One region of the Jeotgalibacillus haloalkalitolerans genome, then DNA from elsewhere that is predicted to be linked to it. Evidence: riboswitches for the same ligand, from Rfam matches in the RefSeq annotation. Region 1 holds a riboswitch; each other region holds the start of a gene.

The links. Region 1 has a riboswitch for thiamine pyrophosphate ahead of UFB30_RS11375 (lipoate--protein ligase family protein). Riboswitches for the same ligand answer to the same signal wherever they lie in the genome.
Region 2: it holds a riboswitch for thiamine pyrophosphate, as region 1 does, so the genes downstream of both, UFB30_RS01205 (YkoF family thiamine/hydroxymethylpyrimidine-binding protein) here and UFB30_RS11375 (lipoate--protein ligase family protein) in region 1, are expected to answer to the same signal.
Region 3: it holds a riboswitch for thiamine pyrophosphate, as region 1 does, so the genes downstream of both, thiT (energy-coupled thiamine transporter ThiT) here and UFB30_RS11375 (lipoate--protein ligase family protein) in region 1, are expected to answer to the same signal.

Annotation. Positions count from the first base shown of each region.
Region 1 covers NZ_JAXQNN010000003.1:253,170-263,130, reverse strand. The annotation lists gene UFB30_RS11415 (Fic/DOC family protein) at 1-523, shown strand, start outside; gene UFB30_RS11410 (PAS domain-containing protein) at 560-2,014, opposite strand; gene thiW (energy coupling factor transporter S component ThiW) at 2,157-2,642, opposite strand; gene thiE (thiamine phosphate synthase) at 2,639-3,283, opposite strand; gene thiD (bifunctional hydroxymethylpyrimidine kinase/phosphomethylpyrimidine kinase) at 3,273-4,097, opposite strand; gene thiM (hydroxyethylthiazole kinase) at 4,094-4,858, opposite strand; gene tenA (thiaminase II) at 4,851-5,537, opposite strand; TPP riboswitch at 5,804-5,909, opposite strand; gene lipA (lipoyl synthase) at 5,924-6,865, opposite strand; gene UFB30_RS11375 (lipoate--protein ligase family protein) at 6,862-7,695, opposite strand; TPP riboswitch at 7,765-7,864, opposite strand; gene egtB (ergothioneine biosynthesis protein EgtB) at 8,229-9,395, opposite strand; gene UFB30_RS11365 (phosphotransferase) at 9,553-9,961, shown strand, end outside.
Region 2 covers NZ_JAXQNN010000001.1:232,533-242,493, forward strand. The annotation lists gene phnD (phosphate/phosphite/phosphonate ABC transporter substrate-binding protein) at 1-592, opposite strand, end outside; gene UFB30_RS01190 (energy-coupling factor transporter transmembrane component T family protein) at 865-1,560, opposite strand; gene UFB30_RS01195 (ABC transporter ATP-binding protein) at 1,532-2,911, opposite strand; gene UFB30_RS01200 (ECF transporter S component) at 2,904-3,476, opposite strand; gene UFB30_RS01205 (YkoF family thiamine/hydroxymethylpyrimidine-binding protein) at 3,469-4,059, opposite strand; TPP riboswitch at 4,141-4,244, opposite strand; gene UFB30_RS01210 (hypothetical protein) at 4,532-4,699, opposite strand; gene UFB30_RS01215 (helix-hairpin-helix domain-containing protein) at 4,715-4,903, opposite strand; gene UFB30_RS01220 (hypothetical protein) at 4,921-5,421, opposite strand; gene UFB30_RS01225 (ring-cleaving dioxygenase) at 5,589-6,566, shown strand; gene UFB30_RS01230 (hypothetical protein) at 6,673-6,864, shown strand; gene UFB30_RS01235 (esterase/lipase family protein) at 7,129-8,670, shown strand; gene UFB30_RS01240 (hypothetical protein) at 8,739-9,161, opposite strand; gene UFB30_RS01245 (hypothetical protein) at 9,176-9,580, opposite strand; gene UFB30_RS01250 (hypothetical protein) at 9,706-9,961, shown strand, end outside.
Region 3 covers NZ_JAXQNN010000006.1:60,573-70,533, reverse strand. The annotation lists gene metH (methionine synthase) at 1-1,039, shown strand, start outside; gene UFB30_RS14370 (FUSC family protein) at 1,224-2,246, opposite strand; TPP riboswitch at 2,355-2,456, shown strand; gene thiT (energy-coupled thiamine transporter ThiT) at 2,565-3,137, shown strand; gene map (type I methionyl aminopeptidase) at 3,554-4,306, shown strand; gene UFB30_RS14355 (hypothetical protein) at 4,532-4,861, opposite strand; gene UFB30_RS14350 (TspO/MBR family protein) at 4,927-5,682, opposite strand; gene recQ (DNA helicase RecQ) at 5,734-7,884, opposite strand; gene UFB30_RS14340 (M3 family oligoendopeptidase) at 8,255-9,961, shown strand, end outside.

The DNA.
Region 1 (9,961 bases):
AGATGAAGAAGCACTGATGGAGGCGGAAGCAGTCACTTTTTCCCTGCGTGCCGCGGAGTTTGTGAGAAAGCAATATAAGGTTTCCTCATTTGATATTCAAAGCTTTAAAGATTTGCACCGCCACTTTTTTCAGGATATTTATCCGTTTGCCGGCCAATTCCGGACTGTACAATTGATGAAAGGTAACACCCGGTTTTGCCAGGCCCAGTTTCTGGACAGTTATGCAGCCCGGATTTTTGAAGCACTTGCGGCTGAGAAAGACTGGACCTCGCTTGAACATGCGGCTGAAAGGCTTGCTTATTTCAAATCAGAGCTGAATATGCTGCACCCTTTCCGTGAAGGTAACGGACGGACAATCCGCTCCTTCCTTCATGAATATGCCTGGTCAAAAGGGATTGAATGGCAGTATGATCAGCTGGACCGGACTGAATATATCAATGCCATGATCAGGGCGGTGACGGATCTGACTGACCTGGAACGGCTTTTCAAACAGACGATCAGCTTTACTGATCAGACCACATAAAAACGTTCAGCCATTTCTATGTGACTGAACGTTTTTTCAGTATGGTAATACAAGTTCAACGGTTGTCCCTGCACCCGGTATACTTGATATTCTCATCTCTCCATGATGGAGCTTCATGATATTCTGACACATCGGAATCCCAAGCCCGTTTCCTGTCTGTTTGGTCGTGAAAAAAGGTGTATCAATCTTTTTCAGGACCTCTTCACTCATCCCCTCACCATCATCCTTAACCACAATGGACATCTTCTTGTCCTGGTAAAGGTATGAGACATGAATACGGCCGCCCTGATTCATTGCTTCAATAGCATTCTTCAGCACATTCATTACAACCTGCTTAATCTGATTCGGCTCACACAGCACCTCAGCAGACGGATTTTTACCATCACAGCTGAGCTCAATATTTTTCATCGTAAGCTCCGGTCGCAGGAAGCCGCAGACACTCCGGACGAGCTCTTCAATCTTCACCGATTTCATTTCAGACTTCTGAGGCTTTGCAAGCATCATTAATTCATTGACCGTATACTCTATCCGGTCAATTTCTGATTTTAATACGGATAAATATGCTTTCTTTTCAGGCGCAGTTTCCCCTTCTTCAAGTAAGGCGGTGAACCCTTTTAAAGAGGTGAGCGGATTTCTGATTTCATGGGCGATACCTGCAGCCAGTTCTCCTAATACAGACAGCTTCTCAGAACGGAGGATAAGCTGTTCTGATTCTTTCGCATGTGTAATATCCTGACTGACAAAAATAAACCGGGCAGGCTCATCGCCTTCATTCATCATCGGAAAAATACGTGTACTTGTCCATCTCAATTCACCGTCTTTTGTTCTCGTCTGAACGTCTCCTGACCAGATCTCCCCGCGGTAAACCGTTTCCCACATCTCATCGTAAAAGGAATCCGGATGACACCTGGCATTTAAATCGTCCAGCGGCTTTCCAATAATGTCGAGCGGTTTTCGCTTCATCAGCTCCGCAAACCGGTCATTTACATACAGGATGGTCCGATTGCGGTCAATGATGGTCACCATGGAGGACTGGTCAAGCACGTGCTTCAGGTAGTTCGCTTCACTGACTGACAGCTTGAGCTTTTGTTCAGTCGCACTCAGCTTTTCTTTCATTTCTATCTTTTCTGTAATATCTGTTTTATACGTAAAATAACGGAAAGGTCTTCCTTCCCCGTCCAGCATTGGCACAATGGTGGAATTCACCCATAAAGGGGATCCATCCTTCTTTTTGTTCAACATTTCCCCCTGCCAAAGCTGACCTTTTCTGATCTGCTTCAGTGCTTTAGTCAATTGCTCAATATCATGATTTTCATGAAGCACCATGGAAAAGTGACCATTCATTAACTCTTCCTCTGTATACTGAGTAGCCTTGCAAAAGTTATCATTTACATATTCAAAACGGCCATTAAGATCAATAAATGCAACGGCTAAATGATGGTCGACAGCACTGATGATGTTTTCAATTGCTAAAGTGTCTGAGTAGCGCATAATTACGTTCCTTTTTTTACTAATTATAATACGCTCATTAGGTATATTTGAAAAGGGAAAATTGACAAATTCTTTATAAAAAAAACGACAAAAACCCTCAATCCCAGTCATATCAAGGAAAGATGCATTTATAATCTACCTTTTAAATTTGAAGAAGTGCCGACATATTTTTTAATCTCTCAGACATTACGAATCCAATTACCGCTCCGCTGATACTCGACACCAGAAATGCCGGCATGAAAAAGAACGCACCTGCCTCAGTTCCCATCAGGATGGCTGCATATGGTACTGCCACAAGTGATGCAATGAGTCCTGTCCCAATGATTTCACCAGCTGCAGCCATCCAGACCCGTCCGCTCCACAAGTAAAACAGACCTGCAAGTGCTGCACCGATCATGCCTCCCGGAAATGCAAGAAGTGACCCCGTGCCGGTTAATATGCGAACCAGACCAGTCATAAAAGCAATAACAATTGCAAGGCCCGGACCAAACAGTACAGCTGCAATGACGTTGATGCCGTGCTGTACCGGATAAGCTCTTGCAACGCCTGCCGGAAACGATACAAATGCCGAGCCTGCGACTGCAATGGCGACAAACATAGCCATCACGACAAGCTTCCTTGTACTCATACATATTCCCCCTCATAAGAAGCCGTCAGACGCTTGACTTCCTCCTGAACATTTTCTGCCTCAGTAACAGCAGATATGACTGCTATCCCTTCAGCTCCCGCTTTCCAGACAGGACCTGCATTAGATGCAGTGATCCCGCCGATGGCAATCACCGGTGTTTTTGGAAAGCCGGCTTTCACAAGGATGATCTTAGCAACACCTGATGGATCTTTTGCATCTGACTTACTTTTCGTGCCATACACCGGCCCCATTCCAAGATAATCAGCACCATCTGATATTGCACGTTCAGCTTCTTCAAGTGAATGTACTGAAACACCAAGGATCATCTTATCCCCAATCCTTGCTTTTACAGCTGACGCAGCAGTATCCTCCTGACCAATATGAATGCCATCTGCCCCGATGTCACAGGCAAGGTCAACGTCATCATTTACGATAAAGGGGACATTATATGAGTGGCAAAGGATCTGACACTGAAGTGCAAATTCCTTTAATGCCTGACCGGTGAGTGCGCCAAGTCCTTTTTCTCTTAATTGAAAGTGACTGACCCCTCCTTTCAGCGCTTCTTCAAGCAGCTGAAACGGATCCTTCTGCCCGGTATTTGCAGTACCAAAAATAAAATAAACAGCAGGCCTAGTGAACATATCTGATCATCTCCTTTTGCGCATAATGACGATAAGCGCTGTGGTTTGTCGGCCCATGACCGGCACCTATATTTAATGAATGTTCAATTGCACTTTGAATGAATTGCTTCGCAGTCAGAAACGCCTCTTCTATGGATTTTCCTTTTGCAAATTCTGCTGCAAGCGCTGCTGAAAATGTACAGCCGGTGCCGTGCGTATGCTTTGTCTGAATGCGTGAGGATCTCAGCACAAGTGAGCCTCCATGCTGATCAAGATAAAAGTCTTCTGTAAAGTCCGGGTCTGCACCATGTCCGCCTTTTATGAGAACACCCTGCGCACCGCTCTTAAGAATTTGTTCAGCAGCCATCCGTCTTGTTTGTTCATTGTAAATCTGAATGCCGCTTAATGCCTCAGCTTCAGGAATATTAGGTGTGACCAGCGTGGCAAGCGGCAGAAGATGTTTAATCAGTGAGTCTTTTGCTTCCTCCTTCAGCAGACTCGCCCCTCCTTTGGCAATCATGACAGGGTCTACAACAAGGCGCTGCCAGTTGTAATGCTTAATCGAATCCGCCACTGTCCGGATCGTTACAGCATCAAACAGCATACCGGTTTTGACAGCTGCAATATCAAAATCATCACCGACAGCCTGCAGCTGCTTTTCAATATTTTCAATTGGCACCGGTGCAACATCTATTACACCGCGTGTATTTTGAGCGGTGACTGCTGTGATGACAGAGGTCCCGAATACATCAAGCTCCTGAAAAGTTTTAATATCCGCCTGAATGCCCGCTCCGCCTCCGGAATCTGATCCGGCAATCGTCAGTACCTGTTTCATCGTCTGCCTCCTTTTTGAAGCCTGCTTTCATTGAGTGAAAACATTGCATCAATAAATGCTGTTTTGAAACTGCCCGGGCTGTCAGAAATCCTGGCAGCCTTTTCACCCGCTTCCCCGTAATACTGAACAGCTTCCGCAACAGCGTCTGTTGACTGATCAACAGTCAGAAAAGCTGCTGTAACGCTTGAGAGTAAGCATCCCATACCCGTAACTGACGACATGATGGCGTGTCCTGCATGAATCTCATGTACGATTTGCCCGTCAGTCACAATATCCACAGGGCCTGTTACAGCAACAATGAAGCCGTATTTTTTTGCAGCCTCCACAGCCAGTTCAGTTAGATCCCCCTCGCCTTCCCCTGCATCCACACCTTTAGCAGACCAGTCTTTTCTCATGATCGTTGCCAGTTCTCCCGCATTACATCTGAGCGCCGTAATCTTCACTTCGATTAAAATCTCATCTATCACTGATAACCGGTATGAGGTTGCCCCTGCGCCAACCGGATCGAGCACGACAGGAATCCCTTTTTTATTTGCAGCCCTGCCGGCCAGTATCATACTGTTAACTGAACGCTGATGAAGCGTACCGATATTGAGTGACAGCGCATCAGCAACCGATGCCAGCTCTTCAACCTCTTTCTCTTCATCCCCCATCACCGGCGATGCACCAAGTGCCAGCATGCCATTAGCCTGAAAATTAGCGACAACATAGTTCGTGATGCAATGGACCAGCGGATTCTTTTCTCTTAGCTGATTAATCATGTGTCACACGCTCCTTTGGTTGAATTGTCCAAAACTCCATCGTCCAAGCCTGTTCCCAGAAATTCCATTCGTAATAGCTGCTTCTTCTGAAATGCATCTTTAACTCTCCGATTCTTTTTTCAGAAAGCCCCACTGCGAGTTCATTCATTCGGTTGATCTGCTCATTCACGAGTTCACCAAACCATTCAGACCCGTAAGTCTCAATCCATTTCTGATAGATTGGATGATCCGGCTTCTTATTCTTCAGCTGTTCGCCAATCTCATAGTAAAGCCAGTAGCACGGCAGGATCGCGGCAAGTATATCTGCCAGATTTCCATCAGCTGCCCGGTACATATGTGACACATAGGCATAGGCAGTCGGAGATGGTTCGAATGACGCCCAGTCTTCTTCTGTTACGCCAAGCAGCTCCATAAAGGATTCATGTAGCGCAAGCTCTGCTGCACAGGTCTGCTCTGAGTGGTGTGCAAAGCTTTTTGTTGTCTTCAGATCTTCCGCTTTCACAGCCCCAATTGCCTGCACCTTCGCAAAATGGGTTAAATAATACGCATCCTGCATCACATAGAACTTAAATACATCAAGCGGCAGTGTCCCGTCTGCAATCCCTTTTACAAAAGGATGCGTAAAGCTTGCCTCCCAAAGCCCACTGCATTCCTCTCTTACTTCTGAACAAAAAGTCATAATGATTCCTCCTTCATTTAATAAATCTGCCAAGCCAGTTACTAAATAAGTATTATTAAAACCATTATTGAACTTGCACAGCTGGTGATTCTCGCTGCAGGGAGCGACTCCTATGGCAGGAAGGGACAGGTGAGGCCATGGCGAAGCCTGCGGACTCACCGCCCGGTCGTGAAGTCCCCCTGGAGCTGCAATCATCAGCCAGCTTTAACAAAACCAAATAAAAAACACCGCTTCCCAATATTGGAAAGCGGCGTATATAACAAGGTTCACATATACGTCCACTTCCCTACGCTGGTATGATCCAGATCAGGTTCAAAGGGTCCGGACAACAGTCCGTCTCAGCCGGTTTAACCGGCTCCCCCAGTGGGTCAAGCTGTATTCAGTTATTACTGCAGGTTGTCTACTGTTCTGCCATCTGCTTCAACGCCCTTTAGATACTTAATCCGGCGCTGTGCTGATGTTTCACTTACCTGCTCATCCGCATGATATGAAGAACGCACCATTGGCCCTGCTTCACAGTGCTTGAAGCCTTTTGAAAGCGCGATTTCCTTCAGCTCTGCAAATTCATCAGGGTGATAATAACGCACAACATCCAGATGCTTTTTCGTCGGCTGCAGATACTGACCAAGTGTCAGGATATCCACATTGTGTGCACGCAGATCATCCATTGCTTCAATCAGCTCTTCCTTTGTCTCACCAAGACCAACCATGATACTTGATTTCGTTGGGATGTTCGGCGCAATTTCCTTTACACGTGCAAGCAGTTCCAGTGAACGATCATACGTGGCACGCGCGCGCACTCTCTTTGTCAGGCGGCGGACTGTTTCGATATTGTGGTTAAAAATATCCGGCTCGGCGTCCATCAGCGTATGAAGACTTTCATAATCACCTTTCATATCTGATGGTAATACTTCCACTGTACAGCTTGGCAGACGGCGATGGATCGCACGGACAGTCTCAGCAAATACAGCTGCGCCACCATCATTCAGGTCATCACGTGCAACCGCTGTGACAACAACGTGCTTTAGGCCCATCATTTCAGTAGACTCTGCTACCCGCTCCGGCTCGCCCCAGTCAAGTTCATTCGGCAGACCGGTTTTGACAGCACAGAAGCGGCATGCGCGTGTACAGGTGTCCCCAAGGATCATGAATGTTGCTGTTTTCCGTTCACTCCAGCACTCGTGAATATTCGGGCATTTCGCCTCTTCACATACTGTGTTCAGCTTTTTCTCACGCATCATTTTCTTAAGCTTCTTATAGGAATCATTCGTATTCAGCTTTACCTTTAACCATTCCGGTTTACGTACATGTTCTTTTGCATTTGTCATACTTTTTGTCTCCCTTCCCGCTTATAACTCCATTCTTCACTCCGATACTTCTTCTCAAGCTCTGCTGCTTCTCTTAACATCTCTTCTGGCGGTGTAAAAGGTTCCAGGTCAATCTCAAGCCCTTTCATGAACCCTTCTTTAAATGCATGATTCACTTCTTCAAATGTAACAGGACGCTCAAGCACATCATTAATCGCGACGGCTCTATTTGTAAATGCGCGGCGTGCACGCTCTTTTACTTTTTCATTTGGATAAATAAATAAGTCAAATAACTTTTCGATATCCATAGAGATCGGGATCGAACCGTGCTGAAGAATTACACCTTTTTTACGCGTCTGCGCACTGCCGGCTGCCTTCTTGCCATCAACCATCAGTTCATACCACGATGGTTCCTCAAAGCAGACGGCTGAACCGGCCTGCTTCTGTTTCTCCTCTGGAATCGAAAACTCAGCCGGAATACCAAGCGCACGGTATCCCTCAAGAATGCCTTTTGATAAGACAAGATAAGCTTCCTTAATCGACTTTGGCATTGCGGGATGATCTTCAGATACAAGCACGCTATACGTCAGCTCATCATCGTGCAGAACTGCTCTGCCACCGGTCTGCCTGCGTACAAGCTCAACGCCGTACTTCTTCGCGTTCTCAAGGTCTATACTGCCACCGACCTTTTGGAAAAAGCCGACTGATATACCTGCGGGCTTCCATCCGTAAAATCTCAGTACCGGCGGGATCTTTCCGTCACTGTGCCAATTCATCAGCACTTCATCCATCGCCATATTAAATGACGGTGTGCCATGACCGGAATCAAGAAAATACCATGTTTCACTCATCGTCTGCCTCCTTTCTTCTTTTACATAAAAAAACACCACTGCCTTTTAAAGGAAGCGGCTTATGCGCGTAACTATGTAAGCATACTTCCCTCCGCTGGCATCATCCAGATCAGGTACAAAGGGTTCAGCTAAAGACTGTCTCAGCCACTCGGCTCCCCCAGTAAATAAATTAATGAAATTGTCAGTTAAAGAGTATCACAGTCACTCCTATAACGCAAAAATATTTTTGTGTTACAGTAACTGTTTCACACTAATACAGACTACACATTTTTCTGTTGTAATCGTATCCATTATTATTTTATAAGCTCCGTAAAATATTTTATCTGTACTATTCAAATTCTGTACTATCACAATAACAGGGCATCATCACACCGAAAGATATACGTGTTAGGACAAAAGGCTAAACACCCCGCCAAAAGGTTCGGCAGGATGTTTAAGGATTAAGATTCCACCGGATCATCTGCCAGTCTGATCCCGCTGAACTGCCACCTCATATGCGGATAAAAGAAATTACGGTACGTCAGCCTGATATGCTAGAGAGGCGTCACGCATGATCCGCCTTTCAGGACGATCTGGTTGGACATAAACTTAGCATTGTACTCACCAAGTGCGCCATCAAGCGGCTTACTGCGCGGGTAAGGTGTATAGGGACTTTGCGTCCATTCCCATACATCACCAAACACTTTTTCAAACTTTGAGCCGCTGTAAGCAGCATCCGGCTGATAGCGGTCATCATCCATAAAGTTTCCTCTGACCTCTTCCCCCTTCATCGCATGCTCCCATTCCTGTTCAGTCGGCAGACGCTTTCCTGCCCACCTTGCGTAAGCATCAGCTTCATAATAGCTGACATGCGTCACAGGCGCTTCCCAGTCAATTGCCTGCAGACCACTTAGAGTAAAATACGACCATTGATCATCTTTGTTCACCCAGTAAAGCGGAGCATACCACTTTTCTTTTTTCACCAGCTGCCAGCCATCCGATAACCAGAGCTCAGCCCTTTCATAACCTCCGTCTTCAATAAATGCAAGATATTCACGATTCGTCACAGGACGGTTTGCAATCTGACAACCGTTCAGATAAGCATCATGACACGGTGTTTCATTATCAAAAGCAAATTCATCTGCATCCGTACCGATTCTTGTCATCCCTTTTTCAAAAGGAGTGAATGTCAGTTCAGGTGCCTTTCCGCCGACGGGTGCTTTTTGCTCAAACAATGCAGGATACAGCGGATTAAATGACAGATTATATTTAATATCCATCAGAATCAGCTCCTGATGCTGCTGTTCATGCTGCAGACCCATTTCGATCAAATCATATAAATGATCAGTCATTTCAGTGGTATCAAGCAGCTTGTTCACCTGCTCATTCACATGCTTCCGGTAGGCAAGTGTTTCTTTAACAGTCGGACGGGAAATCAGCCCGCGTTTTGACTGTGGATGAAACTCTCCCACCGTCTCATAATATGAATTAAACAAATAGAAAAATTGTTCATTAAAAGGTTCATATCCCTCTATGAACTCTGTCAGGATAAACTTTTCAAAAAACCATGTGGTATGAGCCAGATGCCATTTTGTCGGGCTGACAAAGTTGTCTGCCTGCAGAATAAAATCTTCAATCTCCATTCCAGCAACGAGTTTTTCACTATACGCACGAATCTCCTGAAACATCTGCTGAATATTTTTAGTTTGAGTTACGCTCATCATTTTCTCCCCTTCATATGTAATGTTAATGATTGTTATTCCCTTCAGCAGAATCAAGTACACGTTACTTTAGAAATAATTGTTATCTCCTTCAGATTCCTGCTGGAAAGTTGTATGATGAAATTTATACAATCAGCGAATGAAACGAGTGATCGATTTGAATCCATGGGAAGCGACACATCCAGTGTCACAGGAGAAAGCAAAAGAGAAGATAGAACGTGCATTTCCACATTTGCAACCGGTACAGGTGAGACCCTGCGGTTCCGGTTTTGATCATACGGTGTATGAGGTGAACGGGGAATTTGTGTTCAGATTTCCACGCCGGCAGCTTGGCTATGAAGCGATGCAGTTTGAAAACCGGATGCTCAGAAGTCTTGTGAAGTTAAGATTTAATGGAGGCTTTGAATATCCGAGGCCGGTTTTTTATAAGGAGTCAGAAAGTGAAGATTATCCTTATGTCGGATTTTCAAACATCAAAGGACGGGTCTTAACTGAAAAAACCGATACGGACCTTCTGCATCAGCATGCCGAAGAGCTTGGTGCTTTTCTGAAAAACTTACATGCAC
Region 2 (9,961 bases), on a different contig from region 1:
CGAGTGCCGTTGCATCGTGAGAGCCGGTAAATCTGACTGTACTGAATTCGTAGCTGTCTTCTGATTCATAGACACCACGGTCCTGTAATTCAATTGACGGGATCAGTGAGCCTGATGTTGAGTTCGGGTCACCGAAAGCAAAATCTATCGCTGAAGGATCGCTCAAAAGGTCTTCAATAGACTCAAAAGGCTGATCCTGGTGCGTAATGATATAGGAATTGTAAAATGGTTCACCATTTACAAGCTGTGTAATGATAGCTTTTGCGTCGCTTCTTTCCTGGGCGATCACATATGTCAGCGGTCCAAGGTAAGCCATGTCAATCTGATCAAAGTTCATCGCTTCCACGACACCGTTGTAATCAGGGTACACGTCAATTTCAGTTTCTCTTCCAAGTGCGTCAGTAAGTACTTCCTGCAATTTATTCATTGCGCCTTCCATTTCGCCCTCAGTCTGGGCAGGGATGACGCCGATTGTAAATGCTTCATCACTTGAGCTTTGTTGGTCTGTGTCCTCGGTTTCTTCAGCATTGCCACATGCAGCAAGCGCTAGAGCAGTTGATAGTGCAGCCGCTGATAACATCATTTTTTTCATTGATAATTCCTCTTTTCTGTCTGATTTTGAACAATATATAAATTTTATGCTTATTTAGAGGAGGTGTAAAGGATTTGTGGGGGTGTGAAAGAGGTAGGTTCTTAGATTAGACGGTGATGTTCACAGAATAGAAGAAGGTGTTCTTAGAAAAGCGGGTGCGGTTCGGAGAAAAAACAGGGCCGTTCTTAGAAAAAACATCTCCCTTCGTAGAAAAGTGACATTAGAACCAAGCCAACTTCATCAAAAAACAGCCGGCCCGCGCCAGCTGTTTCTCATAAAAACCCTGCTGCCATACTTCCGCAAAGCAGGACTAAAAACAAACCAATTCCTGCTGCATCCGCCCGGCTGACAGTAATCTTCCGGTAAAAATCGCGTTTGCCCTCACCGGTAAAGCCGCGCGCTTCCATTGCAAAAGCGGTCCGCTCAGCCTTCCGAACAGCGCCTGCAAGCATGGGAATCAGCACGTGCCGCATCGCCAGCACCCTTTTAACAGGAGACTTCGGTACTTCAACGCCACGAAGCTTCTGTGCCTGTCGAATCTGAAAAAACTCGTCCTTTAAAACAGGGAGAAATTGATAGCCGACCAGGATGCTGTAGGCGATCTTAGGAGACAGCTTCAGCTGCTGCATCAGGCTCAGAATAAAATCCACAGGCTTTGTGGTAAAGACAAAAAGCAGTGACAGGCTTGAAAAGGCAAGTACACGAAAGCTTAATGACAATGCTGTGCCAAGCGTACTGTCTTCATTGCCAAAAACAAGTGTCGTCCAAAAATAGCCGACTGCGCCAAGCAGGAAAGGGAGCATCATCAGACTCCACGCTTTCCAGGACACTTTCGCAAAAAGCAATTGAATCAGCACGACTCCGCTGAAAAATACAAGTGGTGTCCACGGATTAAAAAAGAAAGCCATTGCAATCATTGAAACAGTGATCGCAATAAACTTAACCGAAGGATTCATGCGGTTGATCATGCACATCACCTCCATATGGCGGACATAAGCGATGCTGCTCAAGCAGCTGCTGATCCTGCCAGACTGCACGGGGATTAAATGGACCGCTCAGGCTTCCTTCATGCAGCAACAGCAGTGAATCTGCCACGCGGTCCGCAAAATTCATATCATGCGTCACAATTAAAAATGTGATGCCTTCATTTGCACGTGACACGATCAGGTTTTCAAGCTCACGTAAGGCTGCTTTATCCTGCCCGGCAGTCGGTTCATCCATCACAATCACAGGACGACCGTCACACAGCATAGCCCCGATTGCTGTCCGTCTTTTCTGACCATGACTGATCGCAAAAGGGTTGGACTCACTGACCACAGTAAGATATAACCGCTCAAGCATGTCTTCAACAGACTGCCCTCCGCCAAATGAAAGCTCTTCCCGGACTGACTTTGTTAAAAACAGAAATTCTGGTGACTGGGGCACATAGCCGATTCTTTTCGGCTGGACAGTCCCACCGGTCGATTTTAACCCGCACAATGCTTTTAACAGCGTCGATTTCCCGCTGCCATTAGGACCTGCAAGCACTGCGATTTCCCCTTTTTTCAGTGAAAAAGTGACCGGTGAAACAATTGGCTCGACAGCCAGTTTTTCAGCAGACAGAAGAATTTGATCTGACTGTACCGGCTTCCTTGCGACTGACGCTTCAACCTGTTTCGACGCAGTCATTTGCCACTCCCGGTCAAAGAAGTCACCCCATAAAGCGACTTGGTGATCAATCGCTATTACTGTCAGGTTTCCTGTGTCATGGAGGTCGCGCAGCCACTTAACAAATTCCCGGGCGGTCACCGGATCTAAATGAGTCAGAGGTTCATCAAGCAGAAGGACCTCAGGCTCCAGCACCCATGCACATGCGGTTGCGACACGCTGCTTCTGCCCGCCTGAAAGTGTCTGGATAACTGAATCTCTGAAGTCCTCAAGCCCGGTTTCCCGTAAGACCTCTTGGATCCGTCCGCTGATCTCAGATGCAGGCACCTTTACATTCTCAAGTGTAAAAGCGAGTTCTTCTTCAACTGTCTGCATGCAAAACTGGCTGTCAGGATCCTGAAAAACAGTTGCAATCCGGTGATTAATTTCCCCCGGCTCATAGTCAGCCGCTGCTTTCCCAAACAGCTCGATTTGACCGGTGACAATGCCATCGCAATTTTCAGGGTAAAGGCGGTTGAGCAGGTACAGAAGTGAAGACTTTCCGCACCCGCTCGGACCTGTAATCACCACACGCTCCCCCGCGCGAATATTGAAATCCACATTTTTAAAAACAGGCAGTTCGTCATCCGGAAAACGGAATGACACATCCTGCAAAGAGATGACGTTATGCATGTGCATCACGCTTTGTAATCGAATAACCTCTCAGTGATCCTGTCGCAAGCAGTGCGTCTACGAGATATTTCCCGCCAATCCCTGCAATGATCGAGCCACTCATCACACGAATCACAAACATCAGCAATACATACTCTGTACTTAACGCTGCAAATCCGCCGAGTAAGTAACCATACACAAAGCTGAATACAGCAGCCCCGGCGCCAGCCATCATATAGATCCCTAGGTTAAAATAGCGGTACCTTGTCGCTGCAAACACAGCTTCAGCACCGAGTCCCTGAATGACCCCTGCTAAAATCAGGCGCGGTCCGACTGCATTGCCAAGCATGACTTCAATCGCAGCGGCCATTGTCTCGGGAATTACTGCAGCACCAGGCTTTCTGATGATTGCCATGACAATAATAGACACGATAAACCAGATCCCGAAGATCCACTCATATGCAATCGGTCCGATCAGTGAGGCCCAGATGTTTCCGACATGTAAAAACAATAAGTAAATGATGCCGAAAACAACAGCAAACAACGCCATCAGCACGACTTCCTTCAGCTTCCAGCTCTTAAGCATGGTGATTACCCTTATGAGATGGACTGTTGATACTCATGGATACAGTCATCACTAAATGACGGTGTTCATCAGACCTTGCGTGGCCGAATGTCTCCTCGTAAAAATCAAATACCTCATGGATATCCCCGTGAATGCCGCTTGCATAATGCATCGAATCATTGAATACACCGCGCTCTTTCGCCCGGTCCACTTCCCTGTAAATCACACTCATATAATCAGGGTTATTCATCGGGTACAGGGCAAACTGTGAAGAGACATACTGCTTTGTATCGTCATGATTATGTACTTCAGGGTCAGCTTCCATATAGGAATCGCCTGCCGTATCACCCGGACAGCCTGCTGAAAAAGTTGCATTGACCGCTACATGTTCCCCGGTTTTAGCGGCATGAAGCGTAATTGCTTTGATCACATTGAACACATGCTGCTCCTGTCCGCGTATCACCGTTGATACATCATCTGTATGCTTCCAGACGCCTGTCAGATCAGTTGCCTCCAGTGCGCCTTTTATTACCGGAATAAAATCTCCAGTCATTGGGTGCAGTGAAAAACGGCACCCCACAATTTTGCTTGTTCCACATTCCATTTTGTATTCCTCCCAGAGCAGTTTTTGCACAAAAAAAGACCACATCCGCGTAAGATGTAGCCACTGCTCCTGATATAAAAAAGAGAAGTCACTACACTTCCTCACGCAGGTATTATCCTGATCGAGTCATAAGGGATCGGAGCTAATGCTCACATCTCAGCTAATTCGCACCCCTAGTGCAGATAACGGTATTTAATTTTCTGTGCACGACCACTATATCACCAGAGAATGGAATGTGCAACACTCGAAAAATCTAATTAGAACCATATTATACCTTTTTGTTAAAAACTTTATTAAATTGGCTCTGTTAAAGTTGGCTGTTGATTTCCGCTTCAGGGGGACGCTTTCCGCGGCCGGGCGGTGAGCCCGCAGGCTTCGCCATGGCCTCACGCGTCCCTTCCTGTCAGCCACCGCCTTACGCTACAACAATCAGCTGTGCAAAAAAGTAAGATGGATTTTAATAATGGGGACATTATTCCCTCGGTTCAAAAATCAGCACGCCAATTATCGCAATCACCAGACTGAACAATACGGAGTAAAACCAGTGACGTCCCTGAGTTGTGTGATTAAGGATGTTCATCAGGGCACTGATACAAAAGGTCACAAAAAACACGAAAAGGATCAGAATGATTGTCATCATGTTAATCGTCTCCTCTTAACTGTTTTTAAATATGTCAGTCCCGCCAGCTTCTTTCAGCTGACGAATGGTTTTTGGACCAACGCCGTGAAGGGAAAGAAGCTCTTTTTCCGTATACTTTTGTATGTCAGTCATTGTTTTAATACCTGCCTGAGCGAATGCACGCTGTGAGGGTTTACTTAAGCCGGAAGGTAAATCGCCTGTCACGTCTGCTCATCTCCTTTTTAAAAAAGCATGGTTGGCAGTTCTTCAAGCCGCTGGTCTGTGCTGCGTGTGATTTTCAGTGAATAGCCGGGTTTTGAATGTGCACTCCCGCGTACGGTCAGTGTTCTTTTGCGGTCAGCCATTTCAATCGTCAGCCACTTACGGCCGGCATCTGACGTTTTAATACACTCTGAAACCTCGCTTGCTGTCAGTAAAATGATTTCCGTGTTCTGAAGATCTTCTTCACCGCAGATAAAAGCAAACAGGTATTGGTTGTCATGCTGGCTGCGAAGCGTTTTTTCCATTTCTGTATCGTAAAAGGAGAAGGTCCAGATACGGGATTCTTTTTTAAAACGGGGGGTAAACGAGTATTTAGCATAAATGAAATAACTGTCGATTTCATTTTCAAGCGCATAAATTCTCCGGTCGTGACCGCCTTCTTTCATGACAGGTGAGAATCCGCGATTGACGAGATGAGACAGCAGCGCACCAAAGTAAAAATCGACTTTGGGAATACTCATATCATTGCTCCTCCTTTCAGGTAAGGGTAGTTACTCCTTATTATGAAGCACTTTCGGGTGGATTTACATTTTTAACACTTGAGCAGTCATAATTCTTGCATTCAATCTGGAATCATTAGATGCTATGGGTATGAAAATTGCACTAGAGGAGGTTCATGATAATGTCCATTAAAGAACTGAAAGGAATACATCACGTTACTGCGATTACAAGCAGTGCTGAGAAAAATTACGAGTTTTTCACCAATGTACTCGGGATGAGGCTGGTCAAAAAAACAGTGAACCAGGATGATATCCAGACGTATCACCTGTTTTTTGCTGATGATACAGGAAGTCCCGGGACAGATATGACATTCTTTGATTTTCCAGGCATTCCAAAAGGAAATCACGGGACAAATGAAATTTCAAAAACGTCATTCCGTGTACCAAGTGATGCCGCGATTGATTACTGGGAAAAGCGGTTTGATCGCCTGAATGTGAAGCATAAAGGTGTGCAGGAGCAGTTTGGTAAAAAGACCATCTCCTTTGTTGATTTTGATGATCAGCAGTATCAGCTGATTTCAGATGAAAATGATCAAGGTGTTGAAGCAGGGACGCCGTGGCAAAATGGGCCGGTGCCGCTTGAGTATGCGATCACTGGATTAGGACCGCTGTTTGTCCGCGTTGACCGCTTTGATTATTTTAAAGAAATGCTTGAAAAGGTGTTGCTGTTTAGAGAAACAGCTGCTGAACAATCATTTCACTTATTTGAAGTGGGTGAAGGTGGAAACGGTGCGAGTGTGATTGTTGAACATAACACCTTTTTACCGCAGGCACAGCAGGGGTTTGGCACAGTTCACCATGCCGCATTCAGGCTTGAAGATAGAGCCATGCTCGATGACTGGGATGAGCGGATGAAGAGCTTCGGTTTCCCGACATCCGGGTTTGTTGACCGTTTCTTCTTTAAGTCGCTGTACGCAAGGGTTGCGCCGCAGATTCTGTTCGAATTCGCAACAGATGGCCCGGGTTTCATGGGAGACGAGCCATATGAAACGCTTGGCGAGAAGCTTTCACTGCCACCGTTTTTAGAGCCGAAACGTGACGAGATCGAAAGCAAAGTAAGGCCGATTGATACGGTGAGAAGTACGAAAAAGTTTGAAAAAGAATAGTGAGTGTGAGCCGGATATCTGAGGGGATATCCGGCTTTTTTATGCAGGGTGAAGCGGGCGTGCGGCGGTCGGTGGAAACGACCACGGAGCAGCGGGATTACAACCAGTGGCAGGAGTGATTGCTACAGAACCCCGGGTGTATCGCTACAAGCTCAGCGGGGAAAGCTACAAACTCTGGCGGAAAAAGCTACAACCTGAGCTGAAATCACAACATTCAGCCGGCGCATACCGCCATCCCGTTGAAATGCCCTTGGGAAACAATCTTTTGTTTCTTAAAGGCATGAAGCGGGTGTGGTGAAGCAATTTTTTTGTGTGGATACGACCATAGAGAAGCGGGATTGGTACAAGCTGCGGGGGTGATTGCAACAAGATTCCGGGTGTATCGCTACAAGTTCAGCAGGGAAAGCTACACTGTAAACAGAAATAGCGACAATCAGCCGTCCCATCCCACACATAAATAAATAATAATTTAATTATTCAAAACATACAGGATTTACCTTCCGGGTGTCGAAATACTTAGGTGGTCGGGGTTTCCCGGTACAGCTTTAAAGGAGAGGATTAGATGAAAAAAACGCTTTCCCTGTTAATTGCTGTGTTCCTGCTTCTGTCACTGCCGTCTGCCGCTTTTGCCGGAGGATTTAAGACGCCTGGTAACTCACTTGTTCCAGGTACAATCAGTATTGGTGAAGCCCCTGCTTACATAGACCCTGCAAAGCCTGTTGTTGTATTTGTTCAGGGTCTGACGAATGATTCGACCGTTTGGTATAACGAAAATGATATGTACAGCCGTGCGCTTGCGGCGGGTTATGAAACAGCTTTTGTTGAGCTGAATGATTCCGGAGGCACGCCTAAAAGTTATTGGGATAATGGTGAGATGCTTGCAGGTCAGCTTGAAGAGATCTCTGCTCATTTTGGCGGAAAAAAGCTGGTGATCGTTGCGTTTAGTAAAGGGGGCGTTGATACTCAGGTTGCCCTGATTCATGAAGGGAAGTATCCGCTTGTCTCGAATGTCATTACGCTCAGCTCACCTCACTATGGAAGTGAGCTTGCCAACCTGGCGAATAGTACATCTCTTGGCTGGCTTGCGAGTCTGATTGGACAGAATAGTGAAGGTACTCAGAGTCTGCAGACTGGTACAATGAACTACTTCCGTTCGATCACTGATAACCGCTTTGAAGCATCACAAAACAGTTATTTTTCTCTTGCAGGTACACGCACCGGACCTTTGTTCAGTGCTTACTGGTTTGGGAGCGGTTTCATTTCAGGACCAAATGATGGGGTTGTATCAGTTGCAAGTGCTCAACTGCCCTACGGTAGGAGTCTGGCTGTCGGGAACTGGAATCACGGTGAGGTCAATAAGGGATATAATACCCTGTCGATCTTCCAGCCATATCTAACGACACAGCGGGCTGCTGCATTCTCTGATTTTAGCGCAATGGAAGCAAGGGAAGACGAAACCGGACCGCTGGATACTCTTATAAGAGGCGGGGCACAGGATGGTAAAGCGTCAGAGAGTTTCTATGTAGAGGATGAAGCAGAAAGCCTTGTGATTAACTGGATGAGTGCCACACCGCATAACACGGTGACGCTGAAATCTCCTAAAGGGCCGGCACGGGATTATGAGGTGACGGCTGATGAGGATGATACGATGTTTTTTGACGGAGCTTATCATCATACGATTGAAGTATCTGACCCTGAAGCCGGGAAGTGGATCGCAGAAACTGTAACGGAAGAGGAATCTGCTTATGCTTTAATGGTCACTTTCCAATCAACATTAAACGATCAGCTCGCGCTTGAGCCTGCTGGAAATAAGCGGAGCTGGGCTTTAGAAGCGAACCTTGGCTTAAGAAATAAAGCGCAGCGTCATGCAGAGATCGAGATGTTTAGTGAAATAGGGTTTATTCCGGGTAACGGTAAAGGAAATCAGCGCTCTGGTCAGCAGATGCGTACATTTAAGCAAAGCGGAAAATCTGTGACGATTCCTTCAGAAGAGGGTACCTACAATATGACGGTGGAAGTGGAAGGCACTACGCCATCCGGACAGAAGTTCCAGCGTACAGTGATAGAGTCTGTATTTGTCGATAAGGAAGGGTTCGCTTACTAAAAATGATACTCATGTTGTTTCTGCACAGCTGTTGATATCCGTCTGAAGCGGACACCAACAGCTGTTTTTTAATACCTGTAGGAAATGAAAATAATCAGACTGACAATGGCGTAATAAATCATGGAACAGGCAGGCAGCAGCATTTGCCATTCTTGAACAGGGAGCCCGCACAGTGCCGGACTCTGCAGTACTTCTCCAAGCATCAGACCCATTATACTTCCCATACTAATATGAATCGCTCCGGCGACCCCGGCTGAAGCATAGCCTGAAACCGCGCCACAGAGGTAGCCTGCTATTAGAAGTACGCCCCATAACCAATCCCCTTCAAACATCAGAACGAGTGGCAGCGTGATGGTCAATCCTGCTCCGCCTGTGATGAATGTTACCACAGTATTAGTGAAACGTTCTGTTAACGTAAATCTCTTTTTTAATAATAAAGCTGTATGAAAGATCAAAAGTGTAATGGCTGACAGGAAAATCGCTTCCGGCATAGCTTTCACTTCCTTTAAGATTTCACCACAGATGTTAAAGCGAGTGCGATCAGGCAGACATATATGATTTCAAGCATCACCGGAAGTATGGTTAATCCTCCTGCAGCAGCCCCGATCATCGGCCCCATCAACCCCATCATAAATCCGTTAGAGAGTCCGGTCAGTGCTGTCTGGCCGTCATAGAACAGTCCGGTTACTGCACCCGTCAGTCCTCCCGCAACAGCTGCAACCAGCGTCAAAAAGACAAAATAGAATGGGAAATAATCAATGATGACCATGCCTGTTATCAGGCCTGAAAAGCCGCCTGTCAGCATTGCGATATTCATACCCAGATGAAACCCCGTCTGATCACGCAGTTTGAAAAACTGTTTTAAGCAGTAAGCAGTGATGGCAATGTGCAGGAATAGGATCAGGGCCATACATATCCGCTCCTTTTACATAATCTTTTATTGTATGACGCCCGGTGTCTGTCCGTGCAAAACCCACTCCAAAACCCTCTGTACTGCATAGACTGATCATAAATTGTAAAGAAAGGAGGGTCATTGTGTATTCAGATTTTAATGTGGAAGCCTGGCTCCATTCAGCCCCTTCACACAACCCGGAAACCTATCCATCTCCAGCAGGTAAAGGAACATCAGAAGAGATCCTGCTCAAAAAACGCTACATTGAACTGGCAAATATCTTTCTTCAGTTAAAATACAACCCTGAGAAAGGCAAAGTCTTATTGCTTCAATCGTTTCTCGTTGAAAAAAGAAATCAGACCGTTGAAGTCATTTGCCGGGATCAGTCAGTTGTAAAAG
Region 3 (9,961 bases), on a different contig from region 1:
TGCAGCCCTGTCACGTAAATTTGTAGATTCGAAGATCTCAAACAATTATGATGGACTCGTCTTATATGCAAAAGACGCCATGAACGGACTCAGCCTTGCCAACCAGCTGCAGGATGAGCTTGAGCGTGCAAAGCTCAGCGAAGAAATTCTCGCCAAACAGGAAAAGCTTCAGGCACAGGAGCCGAGACCAACAAGGGAAGCAGCAGTAGGTGTGCTTAAAAAACCGTCTGTAGCAGAAGCAACGGTATTTGTACCAAATGATACAAAGCGCCACGTGATCAGCTCTTATTCAGTCGCTCACGTTGAAGCCTATATCAATATGCAGATGCTCCTTGGTCATCACCTTGGTGTGAAAGGAAAAATCTCAAGGCTGCTTGAAGAAAAAGATGAAAAAACACTGAAGGTGAAAGAAACCGTAGATCATCTCATTGAAGATGTGAAGCGGGAAGGATTAATTACACCTGCTGCTGTTTATCAGTTCTTCCCTGCTCAAAGTGAAGGTGATGATGTCATTATCTATCACCCTGAAACGGGTCAGGAGATTGAACGCTTTACATTCCCGCGTCAGCCAAGAGCACCATATCTGTGCCTCGCTGATTATCTCCGTTCAAAAGAAAGCGGCGTAATGGACTACGTTGGATTCTTTACTGTCACTGCCGGCAGGGGAATCCGCGAAAAAGCACAGCAATACAAAGAAGAAGGCAGGTTTCTTGAAAGTCATGCGCTTCAGGCACTTGCACTTGAAACAGCTGAAGGCTTTGCAGAGCTGCTGCATCAGCAGATGAGAGACCGCTGGGGCTTCCCGGATCCGGTTGACTTTACAATGCAGGAACGCTTCAGTGCAAAATATCAGGGGCAGCGCTTCTCATTCGGCTACCCGGCGTGTCCTGAGCTTGAGGACCAGGAGAAACTGTTTAAGCTGATCCGTCCTGAGGAGATCGGCGTTCAGCTGACAGACGGCTTTATGATGGAACCTGAGGCAAGTGTGTCTGCGATTGTGTTTGCGCATCCTGATGCGAGGTATTTTAATGTGATGTAGTTGTTGTTGGTTCTTAGAAAGATGACTGCTGTTCGTGGATAAATAATGTATGTTCGTAGAAAAAAGAGGATGTTCTTAGAAAACCATGCATGGTTCGTAGAAAAACAGGGGATGTTCTTAGAAAAGTATCTTTAGACCTATGAAAAGCCGGGGAGCAATCCCCGGCTTTTCGCATGTACTAATATTATAGCTCCTCCGGCTTCGCACTTGGCACCTTCACAAAAGATCTGCGCTTCTTTAACAGTGCATGAATCGTCAATAATTCAAAATAAATATAACTTTTATCCGGCAGCTCTTCTTCATCCGTCTCACCTTTTAGTTCATGTCGCAGAAGCGCCAGAGCATCGGCGTCCATCGGCTCCTGTTCACCCGTTCTGATAATCCGGTTGTTGAGCTGTGATACAAGTGTACGGACGGCATGCTTTTCTTCAATTGACCACACAGGTGCATCATCTGATGGCAGTGATATGAGGTTTGCTAAATGAAAAGACAGCTGCCTCAGCAGATAAATCTTTTTTTGCAGTGTCTGAATCTCATTCATTTCCTCACGTTTATATGAATGATAGTGCCATTCCTGCAGCTGGAATCTGCAAAACATATCTGCACGGTCAAGCTGGGTGCGAAGCTGGTTAGATGCGGATTCCAGATTCATTGGTGAGTTTTTCTGGTCCAGCAGTTCATTCATTCTTTCAGCGAGCAGTTGAGTGAGCTTTGATTGTGCGCCTGAAATGAGTGAAATAATCTGATCTTTATATTTAGGCGGCATCAGTAAAAAGTTCACGAGTGTTGACGTTAAAATTCCGATTCCGGTTGTTCCGAGCCTCTTAATAAATTCAAGCAGAAAGTGATCTTCTGTGCCGGGAATCATTGCGACTGCTGTAAGTGTCGCAACCAGCATACCTGCATCAAGCTTCAGCTTATAACAGATCCAGATCGTCAAAACGGCCGAAATTGTATATGTAATCGCTGTATCGCCCAGCAGAAAAGTGGCGAGCATCGCAATAGAGGCCCCGATTGCAGATGCAGGAAAACGGATCAGGCCTTTTTTAATAGAGTCGGCTGCTGTCGGTTCAATTGTGACAATTGCTGTGATGACTGCAAAAACCACAGGTAAATTAAACAACTGACAGATCAGTGCAGTTAAAAATACCGCAACACCGGTTTTCAGTATCCTGCCGCCTATAAATCTTTTCTTTAACCACTGCATGTGAAATGGGACCTCCTTTCTGAGTAAATAAGACGTGTTATAGTATAGCATACAAAATGTGGGGGAGATGACATGATTCAGAATATAAGTTACAATATTAATAGATGCAATTTCCACAAGGGGAGCCATATTGGCTGAGAGTGAACAATTTGTTCAGACCCTTCGAACCTGTAAGTTAATGCTTACGCAGGAATGTGGATGGAAACGGACTTTTTCAGGGTCCCGGGTTTCTATCCCCGGGGCCTTTTTTATATGGAGTGGCCCGTTGAATTCCCCTCTGTGCGAGCTGCATCAATTTCGCAATAGGAGGAAGAAAAAATGGAGCGTAAAAAGTTATTATTTCTAGTGGAGGTTGCGATCTTTTCTGCAATCGGAATTATCCTTGACCAGTTTTCCTTCAGTCTCTGGCCACAGGGCGGATCAATCAGTTTTGTGATGGTCCCAATCGTACTGATGGCATTTCGCTGGGGCTTAAAAGGGGGCCTGCTGACAGGATTTCTTGTAGGTCTGCTGCAGACAATGTTCGGAGCGTATATCATTGATCCTGTTCAGGGAATTCTTGATTACCCGCTGGCATTTACGGTTATTGGATTTGCAGGTCTGTTTGCAGGAGCAGTAAAACGCTCACTTGAAGAAGGCGCTATGAAGAAAGCAGCTACGTACATTACAATCGGTGTATTTATCGGGGCATTAATGAGATTCGTGTGCCACTTCCTTGCCGGCGTTATTTTTTTCGGATCGGGAAGCGAAGGCGTACCGGCATGGCTGTTCTCACTTGGCTATAACGGCTCTTACATGGGCCCTGCATTCATCCTGACATCTATTGTCATGGCAACGCTGCTGATTTCAGTCCCAAGAGTTGCAACCAACCGTCAGATGACAAGTGCTTAACTTATATGTATGCAAATGAGGATGTGACATAGTGTCGCATCCTCTTAATCGTTTCACTCCGCTTCAGGCGGGCGCTTTCCGCGGGGCCGGCGGTGGGCCTCCTCGGACGCTTCGCACCTGCGGGGTCTCACCTGTCCGTCATATCCCGCCGGAGTCGCCGCCTTACGCTCCGCTACACTTAGGTTATAATTAATATCAAAACTAAATATTTATATTTGAAATTCACTAACTTACATTAATAATAACTAAGTTTAATTGGAGCGGAAGACGGGGACTCCGGGACGAGTAGCGACCGCCGTCCGGAAAGCCTCCGGCTGGAGCGGAAATTAAACGGTTATCAAAAGTCAGCATCATTCATGCATTTCCCTTCATACATATGATATAGTGAACCATTATACAGCAAGGAGAGAATCGGTATGATCGTACAGAATAACGAAGAATTAGAAGCGTTGAAAAAAATCGGCGCAATCGTTGCTGAGATCCGCGATGAAATGCGTGCAGCAACAAAGCCCGGTGTGACAACTGCTGAGCTTGATAAAATAGGAAAACAGAAATTTGAACAGTATGGAGCCATTTCAGGCCCTAAAGGAGAATACGATTTTCCTGGCTACACCTGCATCAGTGTAAATGATGAAGTGGCACACGGAATCCCGGGTGACCGCGTGATCAATGAGGGAGATCTTGTAAACATTGATGTTTCAGGTTCTCTTGACGGTTATTTTGCTGATACGGGTATTTCGTTTGTGGTTGGACATGACGCAGAACTTGAAAAGTTATGTGCAACTGCAGAACAGGCTTTTACACTGGCACTGAAAAAAGCGAAAGCCGGTTCAAAAAAGAGCCAGCTTGGAAAGACAGTATCACGTGTTGCAAGACAAAACGGTTATCAGGTTATTACGAACCTGACTGGTCACGGCGTGGGAAAGTCACTGCATGAAGCACCGGACCATATTCTGAACTATCATGATCCATGGGATAATGAACTGTTAAAAGAGGGAACAGTGCTTGCATTTGAACCGTTTATTTCTTCAGGTGCAGACTTTGTTGAAGAGCAGAATGACGGCTGGACGTATAAAACGCCGGATGGCAGCCTTGTTGCACAGATTGAGCATACAATCGTGATTACAAAAGGTGAGCCGATTATTTTAACAGAATCGAAAAAGGCATAAGAAAAAGGATGGGACAAATAAATATTGTCTCATCCTTTTTTTACAATTGTTTTGCTGCGCGGACGCTTTCCGGACGGAGCTTGCTGAGCCCTCCTCGCCTTTGGCTGCGGGGTCTCAGCTTTTTCTATTCGTCCCGAAGTCGCTGCCTTACGCTTCGCTGCACTAAGGTTGTAATATGATTTTTTACATAATAAATATAGATTGACGCATTCTCTGCTGTTATTTTTATTGTGACTTTGATTTTTTGCGCTGTTCCATGAAGATCGCAGCCGCAAGCAGAAAGAATGAAATGGCTGTAGGAATTGATATCCATGATGAAATTAATAGCATCACGAGTACGCCGGTTCCGCCGGGTGCAGGATTTTGCGCGGCAATCTCATCAATCTGCAGCAGGTAGTAAGCTGTTATAAAAAACGTAATCATCAGAAAAGCGGCATTGATGATCCATAGCCACTTCACTTTTTTTCTTAGCCCAAATACAATTGAAATCGTCATTAATATGGGTCCCACCAGGAGTGTGACCAGAAACATTGCAAATAATAACTGCCCGTCCAACATAAAACCTCTCTTCAAAAAATCTTCTTTACCTATTCTAACCTATCAGAGAGAGAATTGCCCGGTCATTTGAAAGAAAGTTTCCTGCTGCTGTAGCCGGATTTTTTCTTTTTGCGGAAGATGAACAGTCCGATAAAGATCACGACACTTAAAACATAAGCGGTAAATACGACTGCAGACTCTTCACCTTCATTCTGCACGCCAATGCCGATAAACGCCCAGATGAATACGAGCGGGTAAATCCAGTCGCTTTCCTTATAGCGGATACCGAGTGCGAGTGCAGCTGCAATGCACAGCAGTGCGATCGTCCAGACAGGTGATGAAATCCCGAGCCCGTCCCATCCGGCTTCATTTACTGTATAAGCGGTGTTTGCGACAGTCGCTACGCTGACCCATCCCATATAGACAGAGAAGGGAAGAAGATCAAAAAAGCTGTGCTTTGTCTGCTTGATTTTTGCATAAATAATAATGATTGAGATTAATAAGCCGACAATGACTGCGACAGATACAGGGAAGAATTCATAGTGCCAAAGCAGAATCCAGGAAATATTCAAAAGGCAGCTGATCAGAAACATGAAGGAAGTCGTCTTATATACTTCTCTTTTTCTCTGAGATTTGAATGCGCCTTTTAAGACCCATAGACCAAGCAGTATGTAGATCAACCCCCATATGGAAAACACATAGCCTGCCGGTGTGAATAAGACATTCAGCCGGTTTGAAATCTCGCCTGTTGTCTGTCCGTTAATCGGAAGGATATTTGCCAGTGCATTAACGGTAATCACGGCGGCAAGCGCAAAGAAATTAGTCCAAAACTGTTTCATGTAAAAACCTCCTGTCTGTCATCCTATTCCCTTCAGACAGAAAAAAATCCTTCACACCAGCTGGTTTTTTACAAGTGTCATTTTTATCTGGAGATAGCTTACTTCTTCAGGTAATGCTTCTTTTAGAGGTTTTAGTCCCGGAACCTCCATCTCGTCTCTGGTTGAAAGAATCAGTCGCTCCGTTTCTTCATCAAACCACTTTTCAAAATCAAGCGGATGACCTTCTTCATATGCTTTTTGCAGATGACGCTCAATTGTTTGTGTTGTGAGCGCTCTGAGTTTGGCAATCTCGGAGATAGACTTTCCATCCTGATATAGCTCATAACTGAAGAGGTGACTTGGCTGATCCGGGTCTGCAGTTACTTCCGGCTGTTTGGGTGCAGCTGTCTGATCATGGACCGGCACCATATTTTTATTTTTTCCATGCTGCTTAATATAGGCAGCAATGACTTCTGTGAATGGTGTCCCGTACGACTGAAGCTTTCTTTCACCGACACCTTTAATGCTGCGCATCTCAGCCTCCGATTCAGGGTAGTGCTGAGCCATTTCACGCAGCGTTGCATCTGAAAAAATAACATACGGCGGAACGGCATGCTCTTTGGCAAGCATGGAGCGCACTTTTCTGAGCTCTTCGAATAATGCCTCATCATAGTCAGCCTGCTGCTGGTGAAGCTGGAATCCGGATTTCAGCCAGACGGCCTGCTCCCCTTTCAATACAGGAACAGCATCCTGTGTCAGTCTGAGTATCGGATATTGTCCGCCTTCTAACGCGAGATAGCCTTCAGCAATTAATAGCTGAATCAGTTCAGTGATCTGCTTCTCTGATTTCTGGCTCATCAGTCCATAAGTGGTAACCTGATTGAGGCCACCTTCTAACAGCTTTTTATTGCGTGAGCCCTTTAACACTTTTGAAGTCATCCCTGTACCAAAGCGCTCTCCCATTCTTTTTACTGTGGAGAGAATCATCTGAACCTCTCTGGTGCGGTCTGTTTTTTCCCGACTGTCGAGACAGCTGCTGCAGTGACCGCAGTCAGCAGTCATCTGATGGTCTTCAAAATATTCAAGAATAAAGCGGGGCAGGCAGCTGTGACTATGACAATAATTAATCATTTGCTGAAGCTTTGCGTATTCCTCATTGCGTTTACGTTCATTGGCAATGGATTGCTCTATTAAAAATTTCTGAAGCATGGAATCCTGCGGGCTGTAAAGCAGGTAGCAATCTGCAGGCTCCCCATCACGCCCGGCACGTCCGGCTTCCTGATAATATGATTCCATATTCATCGGCAGCTGATAATGAATGACAAACCTCACGTTACTTTTATCAATCCCCATGCCAAATGCGTTTGTTGCAACAATCAGCTTTGCCTCATCATAGATAAACTGACGCTGTGCTTCATTCCGTTCATCCTCAGAGAGCCCTGCATGATAACAGACAGCACTCGCATTCTGCTGATTCAGCCAGCCGGTCAGCTGATCCGCTTCTTTTCTGGTAGCTGTGTAGATGATACCTGTTTCATCCTGCTTTTCTTTTAAGAAGCTGGTTAAAAATGAATGCTTGTCAGCACCTTTTACAACATGAAAGGACAGGTTATCACGCGCAAAACCGGTATTTACAATATGGTCCGGATTAATTGAAAGCAGGTCTGTAATATCCTGAATTACTTTATCTGTCGCTGTTGCAGTCAATGCTGTTAAAACTGGCAGGTTTGGCAGGAGTCTGATTGTATCAACGATTGTCCGGTAGCTTGGACGAAAATCATGCCCCCACTGTGAAATACAGTGCGCTTCATCAAAAGCAATCAGTGAAAGGTCGATATCTGAAATTGCATTAAAAAAAGAGGCGGAATCAAAACGCTCAGGTGCTGCATAGACGAATTTATAGCGGCCTTCACGCAGGTTTTGCAGGCGTTCTATCGTTTCAGCAACTGATAATGTACTGTTGATATAAGTGGCAGAAATGCCGTTTTCATTTAATGCATCCACCTGGTCTCTCATCAGTGAGATCAGCGGTGAAATGACAAGTGCAGTACCTTCCATGACAAGGCCGGGTATCTGGTAGCAGAGGGATTTTCCTCCGCCGGTCGGCATGATGCCAAGTGCGTTTTTATGGTCAAGTATGGATTCGATCATCCGGTCCTGGCCGGGTCTGAAAGAGTCGTATCCGAAGTATGTATGGAGGACTTGCTGTGCCTCGTTCATCATGGTGAATCATCCTTTCATGTGTTGCAGTTTGTTCGCGTTATAGCGATTGGCGTTCGATCTGCGCTTCAGGCGGACGCTTTCCCCGGGAACGGCGGTGAGCCTCCTCAGGCTTCGCCTTGCGGGGTCTCGCCTGTCCGTTATATCCCGGTGGAGTCGCCGCCTTACGCTCCGATCTTCGCTGTGCATATAAAATAGTCTGGAATTAGTCAATATGAGTAATAAATAATCGCTCGACAAAATCATGCATTCTGTTATTTTATCATGAATTTGATAGGAGTTAGTGAGGAGAAAGTAAGTGTTTCGAATGGCGAAGTATTGTGTTAAGATAGTACTTGCAGTGTTCAGAATATTAAAAACAGGGGGAATAACGATGTCTACAGCGACATATCCGGAAACATGGGATTTAGATGTGTTTTTCAAGGGTGGAAGTGAATCAGAGGAACTGAAGCAGCATTTACATACATATGGAGAAAAAATTGAGATTTTTGCTAAAAAGGTTGAGCAGTTCCAGACGCCAACTTCTTCTGACAGCAGCTATCTTGTGTATCAGCATATTCAGGAAGCGAAAGGGATTATGATGGGTGTTTATCAGGCAAGCGCATTTGCAAGCTGTTTGGAAGCACAGGATATGAACGATACAGGTGCAGGTGCTCTTCGCGGGAAAATCACATCAATGGGAGCTGACTTCAGTTCAGCGTTCCAGGCATTTCAGCAGAAGCTTTCTAAAACAGAGGATCAGGTGTGGGATGAACTGCTTAAAGATGATGGGTTGAAGGAGTATACATTTATTATGACAGAGTGGCGTGAAGCCGCAAAGGATAAATTATCAGAGGCTGAGGAAGGCCTGATCAGCGCACTTGGCGTTGATGGCTATCACGGCTGGGGACAGATGTATAATGCGCTTGTATCTGAAATGTCGATCGAAATCGAAGTGGACGGTGAAGTGAAAACACTATCTGTTGGTCAGGCAAATAACCTGAGATCCCATGAGGACCCGAAAGTCAGAGAAGATGTTCACCAGAAGCTTGAAGAGGCATGGTCGAAAAACGAAAACCTTTTTGCACAAACGTTAAATCACCTTGGCGGCTATCGCCTGGCGATGTATAAAAAGCGCGGCTGGGACGACTTTATGAAGGAACCGCTTGAGTATAACCGTATGAAGCCTGAGACGCTTGATGCAATGTGGGGTGCGATCAGTAAGAGTAAGGATGCATTCGTGAAGTTCCTTGATCATAAAGCAAAGCTGCTTGGACTTGAGAAAATGTCATGGGCGCATATCGGGGCTCCGATTTCAGAAAGTGTCAAGAAGCTTACGTATGATGAAGGTGCAGCATTTATTTTAAAACACTTTAAAAAGTTCGGACCTGAGATGGCTGCATTTGCTGAGAAAGCATTTGAAGACGGGTGGATTGAAGCTGAAGACCGTGCAGGCAAGCGTCCTGGTGGATTCTGTACAGGATTCCCGCTGAGCGAACAGTCAAGAATTTTTATGACATACAGCGGTTCAATGTCTAACGTTGCGACACTCGCCCACGAGCTTGGCCATGCGTTCCATACGTATGCACTGCGTCCAATGGATCCGTTAAATCGCCGTTATGCAATGAACGTAGCGGAAACAGCTTCCACGTTTGCTGAAATGATCGTTTCTGACGCAGCTGTAAAAGAAGCGGATTCAAAAGATGAGCAGGCAGCGCTTTTAGAGGACAAGGTGTCAAGAAGCATTGCATTCTTTATGAATATCCACTCGAGATTTATTTTCGAACAGCGTTTTTATGAGGAGCGTAAAGAAGGGTTTGTAACAGCAAAGCGCCTGAACGAGCTGACAACTGAAGCACAGAATGAAGCGTATGCCGGTGCAGTGACTGATAATGAGCCACACTTCTGGGCATCAAAGCTGCACTTCCATATTACAGGCGTCCCGTTCTATAACTTCCCTTATACATTCGGGTACCTGTTCTCACTCAGCGTGTATGCAAGAGCGCTTGAAGAAGGTACTGCGTATGAGGAAAAGTATATGGCGCTGCTGCGTGATACGGCTGTCATGACGACAGAGGAGCTCGCAATGAAGCACCTTGGT